Regions from separate parts of the Bradyrhizobium sp. SZCCHNR1098 genome, predicted to be linked through region 3. Evidence: predicted binding sites of a transcription regulator. Region 3 holds the regulator's gene; each other region holds the start of a gene.
The links. The regulator PhoB, encoded in region 3, activates phosphate uptake and scavenging genes when phosphate is short. The targets are predictions, from matches to a motif close to TGTCATNNANCTGTCAT.

Region 1 (7,151 bases), on a different contig from region 3:
CTTATACGTCCTCTCCCCGGGGACCGGCTGTCTTGCCCCCGTCACGAGCGGATCATCACCAACGCTCGCTTGGCATCAGCATCGGGATGCCAGGACCCTACGACTTCACCGTGCGCCGCCGCTCGTTCGTCGGCATGATCGGATCACGCTGCGACCGGTGGCGCCCACCGCGTCCCGCACTCCACGTTCGTGACGACCGCGAACCGCCCCTCTCATGAGCACGGGATGCGTCTAGAGAACACGATTTCTGTAAAAAAGAAACAGAAGATTTTGTCCCGAGGGGCCGGACGGAATGATCGACCTGCAATGGCAGGCGAATTTCGTTTTTGCGCGCAGGCCTTTTCGGTGCGATCAGCGTCCGCCGCTCGCTATTGGGACCCGACGTCGTGCCCGTCGGGCGAATCATCTTCTATCACAGTCGGTGGCGTGCTCGACGCGAGCACGCACCTCCGCTGCCGGATATGAGTGCTCGCGACCGTGCTCTATCGTCTGGTCGTCTTCTTTATCCTCCGTACCCGAAATCACGGCCGAGACTCCTGGGTCCGATTGCTCGCGGTCTTACAAAATCATCTTAGCCCATTAGACCGATAGTCCCGAAAGTAACCCGGGAAGCTCTGATGTAGACCTGAATAATCGCAACAAGATCGTACTGGCTGGCAGTGGGGCGTAGTAGTCGGTCGGTTTCGACAGAAAGTCTCGTAACTAGAGCGTCGTCCTGAAGTAAACAGAATACCAAATCGGACGGGCCCATGACCGAGAAGCGTCCAGATTGAGCCGGAGGAGGTACGGACAGAGCATCGAGCAGAGTCTTCAAACGATTGTCGATGTCTCCTCCGTCTCCAATCAATTGACCTGGTGATTGACGGCGAAGAAAGAGAACTTCCAGTTCACACTGTAGATCGTTACGTTTGGATACGATCGGAGCGAAGATCGTGTTGCCTCTCTGTTCGAAGATTGCATAGCTTTTTTCATTTTCGTCTGGATGCTTCAACCACTCGCGGGATTCCTCAGCAAGAGGGAGGAACGTCCAAAGAGCTCGCAATTGCGGAGCCAAAGAAAGTCTAATGCCATGTACTATGTCAGCTGAGGTTTGCTGTCGCGGCGGGATCTCGCCTTCGAAAACCAATCGAAACTTCATGTCCTTTTGTTCCGGATAATTGAACTCTAAGATCGGCTGGGCTTGCTGTAGCTCCCACCGTGGGCATTCGTCAGCTCCATTTGAGCGAAGCTGCTAAATTGCCGGATCAACAAATAGTCTGAATAGCACAGTTTAGAGTTGTAAACGAAATGATCGTCGGTGGTTTGTTCGCAAGTCTGAAGCGCGCAGCGTACCATTGCGGCACCCGCGGGGAGGCCGCAGCCGAGACGTTCCCGGCGACCTGATGCCGGGGCCGCTATTGCCTGACGACTCCCGCCGGCGGCAGCGGCTGGCTCGTGACGTTGGGCTCGGCCGCATCGAGGTTGAGCACCTCTGCTGCGGCCGGAAACGCGGCATCGGCCATGGCGGCGTGGCCCTCGGCGGTCGGATGCACGGCGCCGCCGTAGACGGCCGAGAGCACGCCCCAGCTCGCATCGTGGATGTCGGAAGGCTGCATCGCCGCGGGCAGCCCTTGCGGATAGGTCATCGCCGAGAAGTAGCTGTCATTGGCGTCGCGGATCCAGCGCGCGCGCGGCAAATAGGGGCGATATTCGCTGGCGCCGCGGCCGCACAGCAGCGGCTCGTTGGCGGCGCTGACGATGTTCGGATCGAAGCTGGCGCCGTCGGCCGAAAAGCATTCGCGGTCGAACGGCGGATCCTGCGTCGAGCGGGCGCAGAAGCCGTGATCGGCAAACGCGGCCTGATGAGCATCGACGAAGGTCATGCGGTCGGCCTGCGGATCGCGGCACAGAACTCCCGCGGTGCATTGCGCCAGCCCGCGCAGCGACGGCAGGAACTCGTTCTCGACGAAGCCCGCGACCTTGGCGAGCCGCTGCGGATTGGCGTTGAACGACGGGTGGACCTCGAAGCCGGCCGGGCCGCCGGGGCAGGGCGTGCCGGCACGGCTCAGCGCCGGATTGCCGTAGGAGGTGTAGATGACGTGCGAGAGGTCGCCGACCAGCGGCTTCAGCGCCTCGCGCAGCTTGGCAAAGCCCTGCGGCAGGTCGCTCGCCAGCTCGCTGCGCGATTCCTCCACCGAGCCGATCACGCCGGAGCGCTTGAACAGGGTGCGCTCGGTCGGCGTGTCGACGATGACGTCGGCGACGAGGCCGGAGAAGTTGATGTCGTTGGCGCCGATCGACAGCAGAATCAGGTCGAGCTTGCGGTCCGGCTGGCGGCGCTTGGCCGCGGTCAGCGCCTCGCGGAGTTCGCCGAGCTGGCCGTTGACGCCGCCGGCGCAGGTCGCGACCGAGCGGCCGGGCGTGCATTCGCGCGCGCGCTGGCTGCCGAACAGGCCGTCGGCGATGGTGGCGCCGGTGCAGGCGAGCGGCAGGTAGGTGACCGCGACGTGCGGATAGCGCACCGCGAGCGCCAGCGCCGTGCGGGTCTGGTAGCTGTAGAGCGAGCGGTGGCAGGCAGCGTTGAGCCAGACCGCGCTGTATTTCTGCCAGTTCTGTAGCGTGTCCGGCGCCTCGCAGGCGCGGCCGCCTTTGAAGCCGGCGCGGCTCGGCCGATAATATTGCGCGGTCGGGCCGCCGAGATAGGAGCGGAAGCAGAAGCCGTCGTCGGCGAGCGCGATCGGGCGGTCCGGATTGCCCTCGCCGGAGGCGATGCTGTCGCCGAGGCCGGCGATCAGGACGTCGCGGACCTGGATTCCGGTCGAGACCTGCCGCGTGCCTTCGGGACTGGCGATATCGACGGATGCCACGGTCTGGCGGCCGTAGCGGACGCGCAAATTGACCGGCTCGGCGCAGTCGAAGGTCGAGGTCTGCGGCCCGTCGCCGTCGTCGAACGACCAGGCACAGGTGGCGCCGACCGGCACCGGGCCGGTCAGGCGCACGGTGACCGGATGGTCGAGGGGTGTGAGATAGCTTTCCTTGACGTTGTCGCGCGTGCACGGCTCGTTGACGCGGCCGGCGAGGTCGATGCAGAGCCGGTTGACGACGTTGCGGGCCCAGCCGCGGCCGTCGCTCTGCACTCCCAGCGCCTGCTCGGCGGCGAGGATGGAGCGGTCGCGCGTGCTCTCGGTATGCAGCAGGAAGTCGCGCTCCTCGCGGAAGAGACGGAAGCGGTTGCGCACCTCCCAGCTGATCTGCAGCGGCGCTGCGCCGAACTGCGCGGCCGCCTCGGTGGCGGCGAGAGGGGCGAGCAGGCTGGCCAGGACGCAGGCGGCGAGCAGCGGACGAGGGGGCATTCGGGTCATGCGCAAGGATTCACGTCAGCGATGGGGCGGAAATAAGAGGACCGCACGCGAGTTCAACCGGTCGAGGGTCGAACCGTCGCGCCGTCCGCGAGAGAATTGCTGCTCAGCGCTGGGAGTGGCGCTTGATGCGCTGGGGAACCGCGGCAGGGGCCGTGGCGGCGGCGCGCTTGGCGGCGACCTCGTCCTCGCAGGCGGCGTTCAGCCGGCGCCGCTCCTGCCACGGCTTGACGACGTTCATCCAGAGCTCCCTGATGCCCATGATCGAGATCGCGATGGCGAAGGGGATCACGAAATAGAGCACGCGGAAGACGAGCAGGGTGGCCAAGAGCTGCTCGCGGCCGAACTGCGGCAGCGCCACCAGCATGGCGGCATCGAACACGCCGATGCTGCCAGGCGCATGGCTGGCAAAGCCGAGCAGGGTGGCGAGGATGAACACCACCGACAGCGACAGGAAGTCGATCGGAGGATCGGCGGGGACGAGCAGGTACATCGCCAGCGCGCAGAAGCCGAGGTCGACGACGCCGATCAGGATCTGCACCAGCGTGAGCTGCGCGGAAGGCAGCACCACCTTCCAGCCGTTCTGGCCGAGCTGCCGGCGGTTCTTGCCGGCGGTCAGCCAGCCGAGATAGGCGAAGATCGCGCCGAGGATGCCGATCGCGATCAACTGGTTCATCGCCGGGGGCAACTGGTCCATCGCGGTGGCGGCCGCCGGATGCAGGGTCATGCCGATGCCGAGCACGAACAGGTTGCCGAGCCAGAAGGTCAGGCCCGACAGGAAGCAGATCTTGGCGACGTCGATCGCGGACAGGCCGTAGTCCGAATAGATCCGGAACCGGATCGCGCCCCCGGTGAAGACGGTGGCGCCGATGTTGTGGCCGATCGAATAGCTGGTGAAGGCGCTCATCGCTGCGATGCGATAGGGGACGTGTTTCTTGCCAATCGTTCGCAGTGCAAAATAGTCATAGAAGGTCAGCGTGCAGAACGCGCCGATCACACACAAGGCCGCGAGCGCGATGTGACCGAGCGGGATTTCGGTGAGCGCCGTCAGGATGACGCCGGCATCGACGCCCTTGAGCGTGCGCACGAGCGTCGTGATCGCGAAGGCGATGATCGCAAGGCTCGCTGCAATCCCCAGCCGCTTCCAGCCGATCCATTTCTTGAAGCCACGCGAGAGCGTGGTCAGCAGGCGCTGCATTCATCCTCCCGGCGGGGCGGTACTAGTTTTTGGAAAAGAGGCGAAACCATTGGTCGATGGAGGCGGGCAATTCGTGACAGCCTGTTCCTTATGCTAAAATGCGCGCCTTGTGCAGTCCTTGACACAGCTCAGCTCCGACCCATGCGGCGCGGGTCTGTCACACTTCAGTCACATGGCTGGCGGCCGCCTCAGTTCGGTCCAATTGGTTACGCGCGCGGTTCACGAGCAAACCTGGCCCTCTGCGACCGGTTCCGGCCGGCAGGGCCGGTTGCGCCGGAACAACCGCCGTGGCCGCCGGTTAGCGCCCCGCGGGCACAGCGAACATGGCGACGATCGGTCGGGGAGGGACCTGCCATGTTCCCGAACCAAGAGGACATGAGGCAAATGGGACTGTTCACCAAGGACATCAAGACGATGAACGATCTGTTCGTTCATCAGCTGCAGGACATCTATTACGCCGAGAACCAGCTCGTCAAAGCGCTGCCAAAGATGGCGGACAAGGCGACGGATCGGAAGCTCAAGCAGGGTTTTCTGACCCATCTCGATGAGACGAAGACGCATGTGACGCGTCTCGAGCAGGTGTTCAAGATGCACGGCATCGCGGCCAAGGCGGTCGACTGTCCGGCGATCGACGGCATCATCGAGGAGGCCGAGGAGGTCGCGGGCGAGGTCGCCGACAAGGCCGTGCTGGACGCAGCGCTGATCAACGCCGCCCAGGCGGCCGAGCACTACGAGATCACGCGCTACGGCAGCCTGATCGCCTGGGCCAAGCAGCTCGGCCGCAGCGACTGCGCCGCCGTGCTGCAGAAGACGCTCGACGAGGAGAAGGCGACCGACATGAAGCTGACCAAGCTCGCCGAGAGCGGCGTCAACCTGCGCGCCGCAAGCTGATCGCGTCATCAGTCGATGAGACAAAACGCCGCGCGGACATCCCGCGCGGCGTCGTCGCATCCGGATGCCGCGCGTCAGCTCTTGCGCAACGCGAAATTGGCGCCGCAGAACGCCATCAGGGCGCCGAGGCAGAGCGCGGCGAGGCCGGCCAGCACCCCTGAGGCCGACGGCACCGGGCTCGGGCCGGAGATCGCCTGGCCGATGCCGGCCAGCATCAGTACGCCGACCACGACCAGAAAGTTGCGCATCCGCTGCGGGATCTCGCCCGACACCGCGCTGTGCATGATGTTGGCGATGAAATAGCCCGAGGAGAAGCCGACAGTGGCGATCAGCCACCAGGCGATCGCCGACCCGGCCGGCATGAAGGCGCCGCTCTCGGTCTGCCACAGGCCGCCGAGATCGAGCCCGTAGCGGGCGCCGAGCATGTGCACGGCCAGCGCCAGCAGCACGCCGGCGGCCATCGCTCCGGCCAGGATCAGGTGGCGCGGAAAATAGATCGTTTCGCTCATGCTCCGTTTGTAGGATAAGGCGCGCGCCACGCGCAACAGGACCGATCCATTTCCCAGGACATCACCACAGAAGGCCATGACGCGATCCGCTACGCCTACAAGGCGTCGTTGATCGGCGCCGCGCAGCAGTTCGAGCTCACGGGGCAGGGCCTGTCGTGGCGGTTCGCCGGCCGCACCGGCCTGTGGCCGTACGCCGACATCGCCGCGATCCGGCTGTCCTACCGGCCGGTGTCGATGCAGGCGAGGCGTTTTCGTGCCGACATCACCCATCGCGATGGCCGCAGGCTGAGCATCATCTCGACTTCCTGGCAGACGGCGGCGCTGATGGCGCCGCAGAGCGAGGCCTATCGTGCTTTCATCCTCGGCCTGCATGCGCGGCTCGCCTCGAGCGGCAGCAACGCGCGGCTCACGGCCGGCCTCGGCCGCTTCACATATGGCGCGGCGCTCGCCGCGATTGCGCTGTTCGCGGTGGCGATGACCGGGCTTCTGGTGCGTGCGCTCGTCATCGCCGAATGGTCGGGAGCGTTGTTCCTGATCGGCTTCGCCGCGCTGTTCGCCTGGTATGTCGGCGGCTTCATCACCCGCAACAGGCCGCGCAGCTACACGTTCACGGATATTCCCGGCTCGCTGCTGCCGTGATCACGCGGCGTCATCGCCGGTCATCGAATGTGAGCGCGCGACAGCGCCGCGTCATGCCAGGATGAGCCGACGTTGGGAGAAGAACGATGCAGGATCGCGCGCTGCGCAGACCGGATGACGCCGAGATCGCCGCGGTCAACGCGCGGCATTTCGCCGATACGCCGCTGCGGCCGGCCGATCTCCTGTTCGTGTTCGGGACCCGCGTCGACGAGGAGCTGCGTGCCGAGACGGCGGTGAAGCTGTGGCAGCAGGGCTACTTTCGCCACGCCATCGTCAGCGGCGGGATCACGCCGGGCGCTGATCTTTCGGAGTGTACGCTGATCAAGGCCGCCATGGTGAGGCGCGGCATTCCGGCCGAGCGCATCCTCGAAGAGCACCACGCCACGAATACCGGCGAGAACGTCGCGCTCGCGCTGCCGGTGATCGACGCCGCGCTCGGCCTCGCCAATGTCGGCAGCGTGATCTGTCTCGGCAACAGCTGGACCGCGCGGCGCTACGCGATGACCCTGCAGCGGCACTGGCCCGAAGTCGAGAAGATGCTGCTGACGGTCGATAGCTTCGGCGTACCGCGGCAGT
Region 2 (7,151 bases), on a different contig from region 3:
CAGCGGCCTCTGAAACCGGAGTCGTCTCCGGCAGCGTCACCAGGATCACCCTTGTGTAGGTGGGGTCTTGCAGCCTCATTAGCGGGGTGACGATACGCCCGGCTCCGCTTGGCGCAAGTTGGCTTGTCATCTGGCGATGATAGGCCCCGGTCGCATCCAGCAGGAGTAGCGTGTGGCCCGTGGGCGCCGTATCGAGCACGACGAAGTCGCTACGGGCCTCCGCAACAATGTGCGAGAAGGCATGGAAGACGGCGACTTCCTCAGTACATGGCGAAGCGAGGTCTTCGAGCAGCAGAGCTTTGCCTTGCTCGTCCAGATCACGACCCCGACTTGCCAGGATTTTCGCGACATACCGCTCCGTCTCGACCCGAGGGTCGATCCGGTCAACGGTGAGGCCAGGCACGGCACCATCGACCACGAAAGCGACATGAGCTGCGGGATCGGTGGTGCTGAGGTGGACGGCATGACCCCGCTTGGCCAATCCCACGGCAATGGCGGCAGCAATCGTCGTCTTTCCGACGCCGCCCTTGCCCATGACCATGATGAGGCCGTGCTTATCCCGCGCGATGTCATCGACCAACCGGTCCAGGCCCGGCAGGTCAACCGGTTCCAGGTTCGGCATGCTCGCAGCAACTGAAGGCTGGCTGGAGGACGACAGAAGCGCCCTCAGAGCCGTCAGACCCACGATGTCGAAACCAAGCAACGGGATTTCGTCTCGCGGAAGTTTCGTGAGCGACGCAGGCATTGCCGCTAGTGCCTCGTCCTGATCCCGCTCAAGGGCAGTCGCGACGACGTCAGTTCGATCCGCCGCGTGGAAGCGCCCGTTCACCACGAGGAGCTGGTTCGAGAGATTGAGCGCATCGAGTTCGCCCGATGTTCTGGCCGCCTCACGGATGGCCCCCTTGTCGGCGCGGGTGACGAGAACGATAGTGGTTCGCTCGGAATCGCCTAATGCCGCGAGCGCCTTGCGAAAGCGGTCCTCCTGCATCTTCAAGCCTGAATGCGGCCCGAGGCAGGACGCTCCTCGGTCATTGTCCTTGAGAAAGCCGGTCCATGCCTTTGGCAGGCTGAGCAGCCGTAGAGTGTGGCCGGTCGGGGCCGTATCGAATATGATGTGATCGAATCCTGCCATATCGCCGTCCAGCAGTCCCACGAACTCGTCGAAGGCGGCTATTTCGGTGGTGCAAGCTCCGGAGAGCTGCTCGCGCACAGTCGACCGCTCACCGGCGGTGACTTCCGGTCCGAGCTGTTCGAGGACCCGGGTGCGATAGCTCTCGGCAGCAGCTTCGGGATCGATATTCATCGCCGAAAGTCCGGCCACGTTTGCCACCGGCGCTGGGCGATCAGTCAAAGTGACTTCGAGCATCTCGTCCAGGTTCGACGCCGGGTCGGTACTGACGAGAAGAACGCGTAGTCCACGGTCGGCGAGGCCAACAGCGGTGGCACATGCAAGCGACGTCTTACCGACACCACCCTTCCCGGTGAAAAACAGATACGGCGTCGGGGCGTTCAGCGCGCGAAAGTGAGACATAATAAGCTGTCCTGCAGACGCTGCAGTCATGCAATTGCCGTCAGTCCGATGGGTGCGACGAGCATTGCGTTCAAAATGACCGCATCGTTGCATCGCTTTGCGATGGGATACCTGCGGAGATTCAATAGCAACGCCGCGAGCTCCTCTGTTGCGATGGATCAACGGATGGGAGTGACCAACGGGCTACGAGGCAACAACAAAATAGGTATCGATGGTGTGTTCTGGGCACGCCTGAGGCCCGCCCTCTAGCGATTAAGCCGTCGGACACTGCGCCCGGCATCGCCTTCGACCGAGCGATCTAATGCGGTCGTTGTACCGGCTCATCTGGGCTCGATGACCTCGCCATCCTCCTTGACGAACCGCCCGAACGGGCCGTTAAGGAGGTCGATGACCGCTTCCGACGGTCTGCACAACCGGACGCCCTTCGGCGTGACGACGATCGGGCGATTGATCAGGATCGGGTGTGCGATCATGAAATCCAGCAGTTCGTCGTCGGTCCACTTCGGATCACCGAGGCCGAGTTCTTTGTAGGGCGTTCCCTTCTCGCGCAACAGGTCGCGAACCGGAATTCCCATGGTGGTGATGAGCTCCTGGAGCTTATCGCGCGACGGCGGCGTCTTGAGGTACTCGATGATCTCAGGCTCGATGCCGCTCTGCCGGATCATCGCGAGCGTGTTGCGGGACGTACCGCAATCTGAATTGTGGTAGATCGTAATGGTCATCTGTGAGCCTCCATCGCGGGCTTGGCCGCATTCGCTCCGGATTCATACCAGCCGCGAGTCGCCTTCACGATGCGGACCACCGACAGCATCACGGGCACTTCGACCAGCACGCCCACCACGGTCGCAAGCGCAGCTCCGGAGTCTAGTCCGAACAGGCTGATGGCAGCAGCAACCGCGAGCTCGAAAAAGTTGCTGGCGCCGATCAGCGCCGCAGGTGCAGCGACGCACCAGGCGACGCCGAAGCGCCGGCTCAGCCAGTAGGCGAGACCGGCGTTGAGATAGACCTGGATCAGAATCGGCACGGCGAGGATCGCAATCACGACCGGCTGCTTGACGATCTGCTCACCTTGGAAACCGAACAGCAGAACTAGCGTCGCCAGCAGAGCAACAAGCGACAATGGCTGCAGCCTCCGCATGGTCCGCTCGAAGGCACCACCGCCAGCGGCGAGAAGGGACGTCCTCCAGGCCTGCGCTACGACGACCGGCACAACGATGTACAGGACGACCGAGAGCAGAAGCGTCGCCCAGGGAACGCTGATGGAGGCTACACCGAGCAGAAGCCCCACCAGCGGCGCGAACAGGAAGACCATGATCACGTCATTCAATGCGACCTGGCTGAGCGTGTAGTGCGGCTCTCCTTCGCACAGGTTCGACCAGACGAACACCATCGCGGTGCAAGGAGCGGCTGCGAGCAGGATCAGACCCGCGATGTAGGATGGGATCTGCGCGGACGGCAGCATCGGCGCGAACACGTTGCCGATGAAGAAGGAGCCGAGAAGCGCCATCGAGAACGGTTTGACGGCCCAATTGATGAACAGGGTAACCCCCACGCCGCGCCAGTGCTCTCGGACCTGGCTCAAAGCACCGAAGTCGATCTTCAGCAGCATCGGCACGATCATCAGCCAGATCAGGACTGCCACTGGCAAATTGACCTTGGCCACTTCCGCGGCTGCAATCACTCCGAAGAAGCTAGGCATGAAGTGGCCGAGCACGACGCCGGCGACGATGCAGAGGGCAACCCAAAGTGTGAGGTAACGTTCGAAGATGCTCATGTGTCAGGCCACGTCGTTGCGGGATGAACTCGCGCCTTCCGACCGGCCGATCTCGCGCAACTTGGTGCCGAGCGACAGTTTGTCGATGCTGCGCAGAGGAAGATTGGTGAAGGTACCGATGCGATTCTTCAGGTACCGGAAGGCGGTCACGAATGCCGCCTCTTTCTGGAGATCAGTACCTTCGACTGCGGCGGGATCCTCGATGCCCCAGTGAGCGGTCATCGGCTGTCCAGGCCACACCGGACAGGTCTCACCGGCGGCGTTGTCGCAGACCGTGAAGACGAAATCCATGACGGGTGCATCGGGGGCGGCGAACTCGAGCCAGCTCTTCGAGCGCAAGCCGTCGGTCGGATAGTCCAGGCTTTGGAGAGTGCGTAGCGCCAGCGGGTTGACCGCGCCCTTCGGCGTGCTGCCTGCCGAGAACGCCCGGAAGCGGCCGCCGGCATCCTTTCGCAAGATCGATTCCGCCATGATTGAACGGGCAGAGTTGCCGGTGCAGAGGAAGAGAACGTTGTAGAGGTGATCAGACACGGCTTCGCTCCCTTTTCTTTTTCGGAGGACAGCAAGGCGCAAGGCTTTCAATCAATGGTGCGCAGACTTCCGGCCGGCCGCCGCAGCAGTCCTGCAGCAGAAACAGCGCCACCTTCTGGAATTCGGCAAGATTCGCGCGATAGATGATCGACCGGCTGTGGCGCTCCGAGGTGACCAGGTCCGCCCGGGAAAGGATCGAAAGGTGCGCCGAGAGCGTGTTCTGGGGGACTTCCAGGGCGCGAGCAAGCTCTCCGGCCGACAGACCCTCCGGCTCATGACTTGCCAGAATACGAAATGCGTTCAGCCGAGTGGGCTGAGCGAGCGCGGCGAGCGCCAAGACCGCTTCTTCATTATCCATATTTCTAGACTTATGGATATTATAGTACTCTGTCAACCACAGAGTGGCGCTGAGCTCCCGCAGGTCCTTGAGACGCGCGCCGGTGAGCTGTTGCTTGAGCTATCTCAATACCTCATCGTCACATGCCTGTCATATTCGTTGCCGTGCCAGACGCCATTCGATACTCTCTAAGAAAAAAGGGGCGACGATGCTCTAGGAGGGATCGCCATGGGTTTGCGTCAAAGGCAGGCCCCTGCATCACATGCGAATAGAACGCGAGTCACGAGGCGCGCAGTCCTATCCGGACTAGCGGCGAGTACGATTGCTCTTAAGGGCAGACGCGCCGTAGCGGCTGATCCGCGGCCGGTGCAGATTGGGCTCACGCCCGTGCTTCTGACTTCCGACCTGGAGCTGTTGGCGACACTTCGCTCTTATCTTGAGCGCATTTGGAGCAGGGAAGTCCAGATCCTCACGCGCCGAACTTACCAGGAAATCACGCTTCTTCTGGTGAACGGACAAATCGATGCGGCCTGGATCTGCGGCTATCCCTACGTTCAGTTCCGCGAGCAGCTCGAACTTGTCGCGGTCCCGGTGTGGAATGGCCGGCCGCTGTACCAGTCCTACGTGATCGTCGATGCCCGCCGTAAGGCCGAGTCCTTTCCCGATCTGAAAGGCGACACGCACGCGTTCTCCGATCCCGACAGCAATTCCGGCTTCCTCGTCACTCGCGCCCTTCTGACCGATATGCACACCAAGCCGGAGGATTTCTTCAGGCATCACTTCTTCACCTATGGTCATCGCAATGTCGTCCGCGCAGTCGCCTCCGGGCTGGCGGATAGCGGATCCGTCGATGGCTACGTGTGGGAAGTCCTCAGCATCGTAGAGCCCGATTTGACGGCTCCAACTCGCGTGTTGCGACAATCGGAATGGCTAGGATTTCCGCCGGTGGCGTGCGGAAAGAACCGCCCGAGCGGGCTTTCGGTCGATGACCTGGCCGCCGCATTCGTCGGGATGTCCTCCGATCCAGAAGCCCGTCGGGTGCTGCAGATGCTGCATCTCGACGGTTTCACGAGAAGCGATCCATCCCTGTTCGACACGATTGGGGCGAAGATGAACTATGTTCGGAGCCTCGGATGAGCGCTCGCTTCGACCTGAGATCGAATCTGCCGGTCGTGATCAAGGTCCCTGCGCTTGTGGCGCTGCTCATGGTCGCCATCGGGGTGGTGCTCACAGATCAGGTGCTCAAGAGGCTCGCCGAAACCCAGGATCGCCATTTCCGGGAATTGACCGCCGCCTACCTGGACGGGCTTTCGTCGTCGGTGATGCCTGGGGTGATCCGTGGGGACGCCTGGGAGACGTTCGACAATCTCGACCGCGCTCGTTCACTGTACCGCGGCTTGACAATTCTCGAGACGGTGGTGGCGGAACCCGACGGCATCGTCCTGGCTTCCTTCGATCCCCGTACCGTGCCGGCCTTTGCACCCGTGCCGAAGTCGATCGTCGATCGGTTTGCGGACGCAAACGATAGCTGGCTTGACGAGCAGGCCGAGCGTGCCGGCGTCCGCCGCGTGCTGCTCGATCAGGGGCGTCGCATCGGGGTGATCTACACCCAATTCGACGTCGGCGCTCGATTCAAGGAGCGGCGGGACGTGCTCTGGACGTTGGTCGCGACCAATATCGCCATCACTATGCTGGTCGCGGCGGTCGGCTTCATCGCAGTGCGCAGAATGCTGCGACCGGTGCAGCTCTTGACCACGCATTTCAGGCGGGGGCAGTCCGGCGAACTGCTGTGCATCGCAGATGAGGATGTCGGACCGCCCAGTTCGGAGTTCGGTCGCCTATTCAGACACTACAACATGATGGTGCGATCATGGAACGAGCGTGAGGCGCTGGCTGCTCGCGTCGCGGAAGAGCAACGCCTCACTAGCCTCGGCCGTCTTGCCTCCGGGATGGCCCACGAAATCAACAATCCCCTGGGAGGCATGTTCAACGCGATCGAGACGCTTCGGCGACATGGCCATCAGCTCGGGGTTCGGGAGCGTGCACTCTCTCTTCTCGAGCGGGGGCTCGCGGGCATCCGCGACGTCGTGAGGTCCGCATTGGTGACCCACCGTGTCGACACCGCGATGCGTCCGCTCAAGCCAAGCGACATCGAGGATCTGCGTCTTCTGATCGGTCCCGAGCTCGATCGCAGAAACCTTTCGCTGTCGTGGGCGAACGAGCTTCCCGGCGAGATTCCCGTCAGAGCGAATGCCGTCCGTCAGGCCGCGCTTAATCTGCTGCTCAACGCGTGCCAAGCAAGCGCGCCCGCCGGCCGTATCGCATTCGAAGCGGGACTGGTGGACGGCAGCCTAGTCCTGACAGTGAGCGACGAAGGCGCCGGACTCGACCAGGATAGGGTCAGCTACCTCGAAAGCCGTGAAGCGGATGCCGCGCCGCGGCCCGGAGAGCCCGGCCTTGGCCTTTGGATCATTCGGCGTCTCGTTCTGGAAGTCGGCGGCTCCATCCGAGTCGAGCATCCGGCCGGCGGCGGAACGGCGATCTCCATAGCGATACCCGATGGCTCGGGGGAGGAGCAGCGCAATGTTGCCTGAGTCAGTGTCCATCGCTGTGATCGAAGACGATCCGATCATGGGAGAATCCCTCAACCAGTACCTGGAGCTGGAAGGCTGCAAGGTCGAGTGGTGGCGCAGCGGCCAGGAAGCTCTCGCGGGCCTGAGGCGAGGTGCCCCCGATCTTGTCATCTGTGACATCCGTTTGCCGGACATGTCGGGTGAGGACATCTTCCGGAAAGTGAGCGGCGAAAGTGCCGCCCCGCCGTTTCTGTTCATGACCGCATACGGCCAGATCGACCATGCGGTGGCTCTCATCAGGGCCGGCGCGGGCGACTACGTGACCAAGCCATTCGAACTCGACGATCTGATATCGCGCGCCCGCGCTCTGATCGGCCGTAGGCCGGCGGTTCCGGACGGCGTATT
Region 3 (7,151 bases):
ATGGAGACCAGCTATGAATTTCGTCAAAGCTATCGTCGCTGCCGGCTTGGTCGCCGCATCGACGTCGGCCTTCGCTGCCGACATTACCGGTGCGGGCGCGACGTTCCCGTTCCCGATCTATTCCAAGTGGGCGGACGCCTACAAGAAGGAGACCGGCAACGGTCTGAACTACCAGTCGATCGGTTCTGGCGGCGGCATCAAGCAGATCCAGGCCAAGACCGTGACCTTTGGCGCCACCGACGCGCCGCTCAAGGCCGAGCAGCTCGAGAAGGACGGCCTGGTGCAGTGGCCGATGGTGATGGGCGGCATCGTGCCGGTCGTCAACCTCGAGGGCGTGAAGCCGGGCGAGATGGTGCTGGACGGCGAGACGCTCGCCAACATCTATCTCGGCAAGATCACCAAGTGGGATGACGCCGCGATCAAGAAGCTCAACCCCAGCGTCAAGCTGCCGTCCGATGCGATCGCCGTGGTCCGCCGCTCCGACGGCTCGGGCACGACCTTCAACTTCACCTACTACCTCTCCGAGGTGAGCGCCGACTGGAAGAGCAAGATCGGCTTCAACACCGCCGTCGAGTGGCCGGTCGGTGTCGGCGCCAAGGGCAACGAGGGTGTGTCCGGCAACATCGGCCAGACCAAGAACTCGATCGGCTATGTCGAGTACGCCTATGCCAAGCAGAACAAGCTCACCTACACCGGCATGATGAACAAAGCCGGCAAGACCGTGCAGCCGACCGTCGAGGCCTTCCAGGCCGCGGCCGCGAATGCCGACTGGGCCAAGGCCCCCGGCTACTACGTGATCCTCGCCAACCAGCCCGGCGACAAGTCCTGGCCGATGACGGCGGCGACCTTCATCCTGATGCACAAGGAGCCGGCCGACAAGGCGGCGTCCGGCGAAGCCATCAAGTTCTTCAAGTGGTCGTTCGAGAAGGGCGGCAAGATGGCTGAGGAGCTCGACTACATCCCGATGCCCGACAGCGTCGTGAAGCTGATCGAGAAGACCTGGTCGGCCGACATCAAGAGCTGAGCTGGACGTATCGAAAATCCCCTCTCCCGGCCTCCGGGGGAGGGACGCTACCGGGGTTGCGGCGTGTCCAAGGAACAGGGGGCAGAATTGGCAGAGGTGGCGGTTCAGACCGAAGTCAGCGATATCGCGGCCGCTGCCGGACCCTATGACCGGGCACGCGCGCTCAACGCCTTCAAGCTCGGCGACGTGACCTTCTATTGGATCACGCGGCTGTCCGCGATCTCCGTCCTGTTGATCCTGGGCGGCATCATCCTGTCGCTCATCGTCGGCGCATGGCCGGCCATGAGAGAATATGGCTTCGAATTCCTGTGGACGCGGCGCTGGGCGCCGTCGGCCGATCCGCCGGTGCTCGGCGCGCTCGGCCCGATCTACGGCACCTTGGTCACGTCCTTCATTGCGATGCTGATCGCCATTCCGGTCGGTCTGGGCATTGCGATCTTCCTCACCGAGCTGTGCCCGCAATGGCTGCGCCGTCCGATCGGACTTGCCATCGAGCTGCTCGCCGGCATTCCCTCGATCATCTACGGCATGTGGGGCTTCTTCGTGCTGGGCCCGTTCCTGGCCTATACGTTCCAGCCGTTTATGATCAATCTCTGCGCCGGCATCCCCGTGCTGCAGGACATCTTCGCCGGTCCGCCGTCCTATCTCAGCCTGTTCAACGCCTCGCTGATCCTGGCGATCATGGTGCTGCCGTTCATCACCTCGATCTCGGTCGACGTGTTCAAGACCGTCCCGCCGGTGCTGAAGGAAGCCGCCTACGGGGTCGGCTGCACCACCTGGGAGGTCGTGCGCAGCGTCGTCATTCCCTACACCCGCGTCGGCGTCATCGGCGGCGTCATGCTGGCGCTGGGCCGTGCGCTCGGCGAAACGATGGCGGTGACCTTCATCATCGGCAACTCGTTCCGGATCTCATCCTCGATCTTCGCGCCGGGCACCACGATCTCGGCCGCGATCGCCTCCGAATTCCAGGAGAGCGACGGGCTGCACCAGTCGAGCCTGATCCTGCTCGGTCTGCTGCTGTTCGTGCTCACCTTCTTCGTGCTGGCGAGCGCGCGCCTGATGCTCATGCGGCTCGAAGCCAAGGCGGGAAAATAAGCCATGTCCAGCGCTGATACGCTTACACTCGATGCGCCGGTCAATCCGATCTATGCGCGCCGGCGCCGCAGGGACATCGTGATCCGCGGCCTCTGCGTCGCCGCCGCGATGTTCGGCGTCACCTGGCTGGCGCTGATCCTGTTCACGCTGTTCTATAACGGACTCGCCGGCCTCAGCCTGCAGGTTTTTGCCGCCGACACGCCGCCGCCCGGCTCCAGCGAAGGCGGCCTGCGCAACGCCATCGTCGGCTCCTTGATCATGACGATCATCGGCGTCGGCATCGGCGCGCCGCTCGGCCTGTTCGCCGGCACCTATCTCGCCGAATACGGCCGCAACGACCGCCTGACCTCGGTGATCCGCTTCATCAACGACATCCTGCTGTCGGCGCCCTCGATCATCATCGGCCTGTTCATCTACGGCGCGGTGGTGGTGCCGATGGGCGGCTTCTCCGCGCTTGCGGGCTCGCTGGCGCTGGCGGTCATCGTCATACCCGTGGTGCTGCGCACCACCGAGGACATGCTGCTGCTGGTGCCCAACCCGCTGCGCGAGGCGGCCTCGGCGCTCGGCCTGCCGCGCTCGCTGGTGATCCGCCGCATCGCCTATCGGGCGGCGCGGTCGGGCCTCATCACCGGCGTGCTGCTTGCCACCGCCCGCGTCGCCGGCGAGACCGCGCCTCTGCTATTCACCGCGCTGTCGAACCAGTTCTGGAGCCTCAACCTTTCCAAGACGATGGCGAACCTGCCCGTCACCATCAACAATTTCGTCCAGAGCCCTTATGCCTACTGGAAACAACTGGCCTGGAGCGGAGCCCTTCTCATCACTCTGGCCGTGCTCGCCCTGAACATCGGTGCACGCATTCTCGGCGCCGAGAGGAACACCAAATGACCGAACTGTCCGTCTCCGTCAGTCAGCCCAATCACGCTCTTCACGGCAAGGCGCTTCCGGATGCGCCGGCCAAGGTGACTGCGCGCAACCTCAACTTCTACTACGGCGACCATCACGCGCTGAAGAACATCAACCTGTCGCTGGGCACCAACCGCGTCACCGCGTTCATCGGCCCGTCCGGCTGCGGCAAGTCCACGCTGCTGCGCGTCTTCAACCGGATGTACGATCTCTATCCGGGCCAGCGGGCGACCGGGCAGCTGATGCTCGACAACACCAACATCCTCGATCCCAAGCTCGATCTGAATCTGCTGCGCGCCCGGGTCGGCATGGTGTTCCAGAAGCCGACGCCGTTCCCGATGACGATCTACGAGAACATCGCCTTCGGCATCCGCCTCTATGAGAAGATATCGAAGTCGGAGATGGACGACCGGGTCGAGAAGGCGCTGCGCGGCGGCGCGCTGTGGAACGAGGTCAAGGACAAGCTCAACGCCTCGGGCCTGTCGCTGTCAGGCGGCCAGCAGCAGCGCCTGTGCATCGCGCGCACGGTCGCGGTCCGTCCCGAGGTGATCCTGTTCGACGAGCCGTGCTCGGCGCTCGATCCGATCTCGACCGCCAAGGTCGAGGAGCTGATCCAGGAACTCGCCGAAAACTATACGATCGCCATCGTGACGCATAACATGCAGCAGGCGGCGCGCGTCTCCGACAAGACCGCCTTCATGTATCTCGGCGAACTGATCGAGTTCGACGACACCAGCAAGATCTTCACCTCGCCGAGCGATCGGCGGACCCAGGATTACATCACCGGCCGGTTCGGCTGACGCCGACGACATTGTCTTCAGGAGATCATCATGGCCAGTGAACATACCGCCAAGGCGTTCGACAGCGATCTGCAGGACCTCACCCGTCTGGTATCGGAGATGGGCGGCCTCGCGGAGCGGCTGATCGTCGATTCCGTCGATGCGCTGGTGCGGCGCGACATCGCGCTCGGCCAGAAGGTGGTCGCCACCGACGCCGAGGTCGACAAGCTGCAGCGCATCATCGAGGAGCGCGCCGTGCTCACGATCGCCCGTCGCCAGCCGATGGCGGTCGACCTGCGCGAGATCGTCGGCGCGATGCGCGTGGCGACCGATCTGGAGCGCATCGGCGACCTCGCCAAGAACATCGGCAAGCGCGTCGCGGCGCTGGAGAGCGACTTCCATCCGCTGAAGCTGATCCGCGGCCTCGAGCACATGACCGATCTGGTGCAGTCGCAGGTCAAGACGGTGCTGGACGCCTATGCTGCGCATGACCTGCCGGCGGCGATGACGGTGTGGAAGGGCGACGAGGAAGTCGACGCCATCTGCACCTCGCTGTTCCGCGAGCTCCTGACCTACATGATGGAGGATCCGCGCAACATCTCGTTCTGCATCCACCTGATGTTCTGCGCCAAGAACATCGAGCGCATCGGCGATCACGCGACCAACATCGCCGAGACTGTATTCTATATGATCGAAGGCCAGCAGATCATGGACAAGCGCCCGAAGGGCGACATGACGAGCTTCGCGACGACGATTCCCGGTAACTAAGAGAGACGGTTCAGACATGGGCGCCCGAATTCTGGTGGTGGAGGACGAGGAGGCGCTGACGACGCTGCTGCGCTACAACCTCGAGGCCGAAGGCTACGAGGTCGAGACCGTGGCGCGCGGCGACGAGGCCGACACGCGGCTGAAGGAGCGCGTTCCGGATCTCGTCGTGCTCGACTGGATGCTGCCGGGCCTCTCCGGCATCGAGCTGTGCCGCCGCCTGCGCGCGCGGACCGAGACCCGGCAACTGCCGATCATCATGCTGACGGCGCGCGGCGAGGAGAGCGAGCGCGTGCGCGGACTCGCCACTGGCGCCGACGACTACATCGTCAAGCCGTTCTCGGTGCCGGAGCTCCTGGCGCGCGTGAAAGGCCTGCTGCGGCGGGCGAGCCCGGAGCGGCTGGCAACCGTGCTGTCCTATGGCGACATCGAGCTCGACCGCGAGAAACGCCGCGTGGCGCGCTCGGGGCGGCCGATCGATCTCGGCCCGACCGAATACCGCCTGCTCGAATTCTTCCTCGAGCACCCCGGCCGCGTGTTCAGCCGCGAACAGCTGCTCGACAGCGTCTGGGGCCGCGACATCTACATCGACGAGCGCACCGTCGACGTCCATATCGGCCGCCTGCGCAAGCTGCTCAATCCCGGTCGCGAGCAGGACCCGATCCGCACCGTGCGCGGCGCCGGTTATGCGCTCGATGATCGCTTCGCCAAGAGCGAGCAGGTGTAAGGGCGATGGGCGTGAGGATGAAGAAGGTGTGAGGCGCGAGCGGGCCCGATTGAGGAGATCGCGGTCCGCTTTCCGCCACGCCGCCGCCGTCTTGATCGTGTCTGCTTCGTGGCCCGTCACGATGTTTCGGTCCCAGCGGACGCCCTTGATCAAGACCATCATCATATCTCTTGTCATGCTGCTCGGCAGCTTGGCGGGCGCCCCGGCCGCCGAGCTCGAAGACGCGGTCGCGGCGGCAGGCAACGGGCAGCATGCGGCGGCGATGCGACGGCTGCTGCCGCTGGCCGCCAAGGGCGATGCGCGGGCGCAGTTCGACGTCGGCTTCATGCACGCCTTCGGCTGGGGCGTGCCGCGTAATCCGAGCGAGGCGCTGGCCTGGTACCGCAAGGCCGCCGATCAGGGGCTCGCCGTCGCGCAACACTATCTCGGCATCGCCTACGTCAACGGCGAGGGTGTTGCCTCCAACTACGGCGAAGCCAGTCGCTGGTTCAGCCGCGCGGCGGCGCAGGGCTTCGCCCAGTCGCAATACATGCTCGGCCTGATGCTGCTCGACGGCCGTGGCGCAAAGCAGGACGTCGTGCAGGGCTATGCCTGGCTGGTGATGGCGGGCCGTAGCGGCGTGCGATCGGCCGGCCGCGACGTGCAGCGGGTCAGGTTGACCGAGCCGCAGCGCGTCCAGGCCCAGAGCGCCATTGCGTCCTGGCAGCCGAAACCGGAATCGGCGGATGCGGGCATTGCCACTCCGCGTCCGGAGCAACTGCTCGGGCTCGATCGCCACATCGGCGAGGTCGTCGATCCCACCTCCTGGCCGGCGTCGTCGATCGGCGTCGTCACCGTCGCGCAATACTCGAGCGGCGGCTGGTGCACCGGCACGCTGGTCGCGCCGCGCGTCGTGCTCACCGCCGCGCATTGCGTCTTCAACGGCGTGGCGCAGGTCAGCCCCGGCAACGTCCGCTTCCTGGCCGGCATGAACCGTGGCACGCCGGCGGCATCGTCGGTCGCCGACAAGCTGATCGTGGCGCCCGATTTCGTTCCGACCCGGCACGACAGATGGTCGCTCGACCGCTCGCCCGCCGATTGGGCGCTGATTGTGCTGAAGGACGCGCTGCCGTCGAAGCCGGTCGCGGTCAAGGCGCTGACCCGCGAGGAATTGCAGGCTGCGACGACGGCCGGCACCATCTCCGAGATCGGCTACGGCCAGGAGCGGCGCTATTCGCCGACCGGCCAGCGCAATTGCAGCGCCGGCATGACCGGGGATGCCCGGCTGCTGACAGTGCATTGCCTGGCCAATTTCGGCTATTCGGGCTCGCCGATCCTGGCCGAGGTCGGCGGGGAGCCGGCCGTGGTCGGCATCTTCTCGGCGTTCCACGAGGAGACCCGGCTGATGTTCGCCGCCCCCGCGAGCCGCTTCGAGGCGGTCGTGCGGCGCGAGATCGCGGCACAGAGTGCCTCGGCGCGGTGAGGGAAGGAGCGAGAGAGACGAGGTCCCGCCGCTGGTCATGATCTGTGCGTGACTGGATAGCGGGTTGCCAAGCGAGAGGGCGGTCCGGGAAGCGCCACCCAGGTTTTCCTGCAGCTTTCGCCTGCAGCGGGGCCTTACCGAACTGGCCTGGCTCTTGCTATAGTCCGAGTATGACGATTGTTCCAATTGATCATCCTCGGGCCGCGCGGCTGCTGTGGTGGCGGTCGCAGCCCGGCCGCAACGTTGCGCTCGTCGGCGGGCTGGTCGCGGCCAACGCGCTCGCCTGGGCCTGGGCATTCGCGCTCTACGCCGACCGGCCCGCCATCGTCGGCACCGCGATGCTGGCTTGGCTGCTCGGACTGCGCCATGCGGTCGATGCGGATCACATCGCGGCGA

Region 1: a site for PhoB is predicted at 4,692-4,708, ahead of QX135_RS19205 (YbhN family protein). Genes of this name have one in related genera too.
Region 2: a site for PhoB is predicted at 4,311-4,327, ahead of QX135_RS11710 (PhnD/SsuA/transferrin family substrate-binding protein). Genes of this name have one in related genera too.

Annotation. Positions count from the first base shown of each region.
Region 1 covers NZ_JAUEXY010000008.1:288,755-295,905, reverse strand. Annotated here, with positions in the region: gene QX135_RS19215 (hypothetical protein) at 572-1,138, opposite strand; gene QX135_RS19210 (hypothetical protein) at 1,395-3,341, opposite strand; gene QX135_RS19205 (YbhN family protein) at 3,445-4,536, opposite strand; gene QX135_RS19200 (ferritin-like domain-containing protein) at 4,921-5,427, shown strand; gene QX135_RS19195 (hypothetical protein) at 5,502-5,936, opposite strand; gene QX135_RS19190 (hypothetical protein) at 6,045-6,575, shown strand; gene QX135_RS19185 (YdcF family protein) at 6,662-7,151, shown strand, end outside.
Region 2 covers NZ_JAUEXY010000004.1:283,265-290,415, forward strand. Annotated here, with positions in the region: gene arsA (arsenical pump-driving ATPase) at 1-1,531, opposite strand, end outside; gene arsC (arsenate reductase (glutaredoxin)) at 1,852-2,253, opposite strand; gene arsB (ACR3 family arsenite efflux transporter) at 2,250-3,305, opposite strand; gene QX135_RS11700 (arsenate reductase ArsC) at 3,309-3,836, opposite strand; gene QX135_RS11705 (metalloregulator ArsR/SmtB family transcription factor) at 3,829-4,194, opposite strand; gene QX135_RS11710 (PhnD/SsuA/transferrin family substrate-binding protein) at 4,561-5,310, shown strand; gene QX135_RS11715 (HAMP domain-containing sensor histidine kinase) at 5,307-6,767, shown strand; gene QX135_RS11720 (sigma-54 dependent transcriptional regulator) at 6,757-7,151, shown strand, end outside.
Region 3 covers NZ_JAUEXY010000011.1:200,300-207,450, reverse strand. Annotated here, with positions in the region: gene pstS (phosphate ABC transporter substrate-binding protein PstS) at 14-1,024, shown strand; gene pstC (phosphate ABC transporter permease subunit PstC) at 1,112-2,119, shown strand; gene pstA (phosphate ABC transporter permease PstA) at 2,123-3,004, shown strand; gene pstB (phosphate ABC transporter ATP-binding protein PstB) at 3,001-3,822, shown strand; gene phoU (phosphate signaling complex protein PhoU) at 3,853-4,569, shown strand; gene phoB (phosphate regulon transcriptional regulator PhoB) at 4,586-5,293, shown strand; gene QX135_RS23350 (trypsin-like serine protease) at 5,439-6,755, shown strand; gene QX135_RS23345 (HoxN/HupN/NixA family nickel/cobalt transporter) at 6,926-7,151, shown strand, end outside.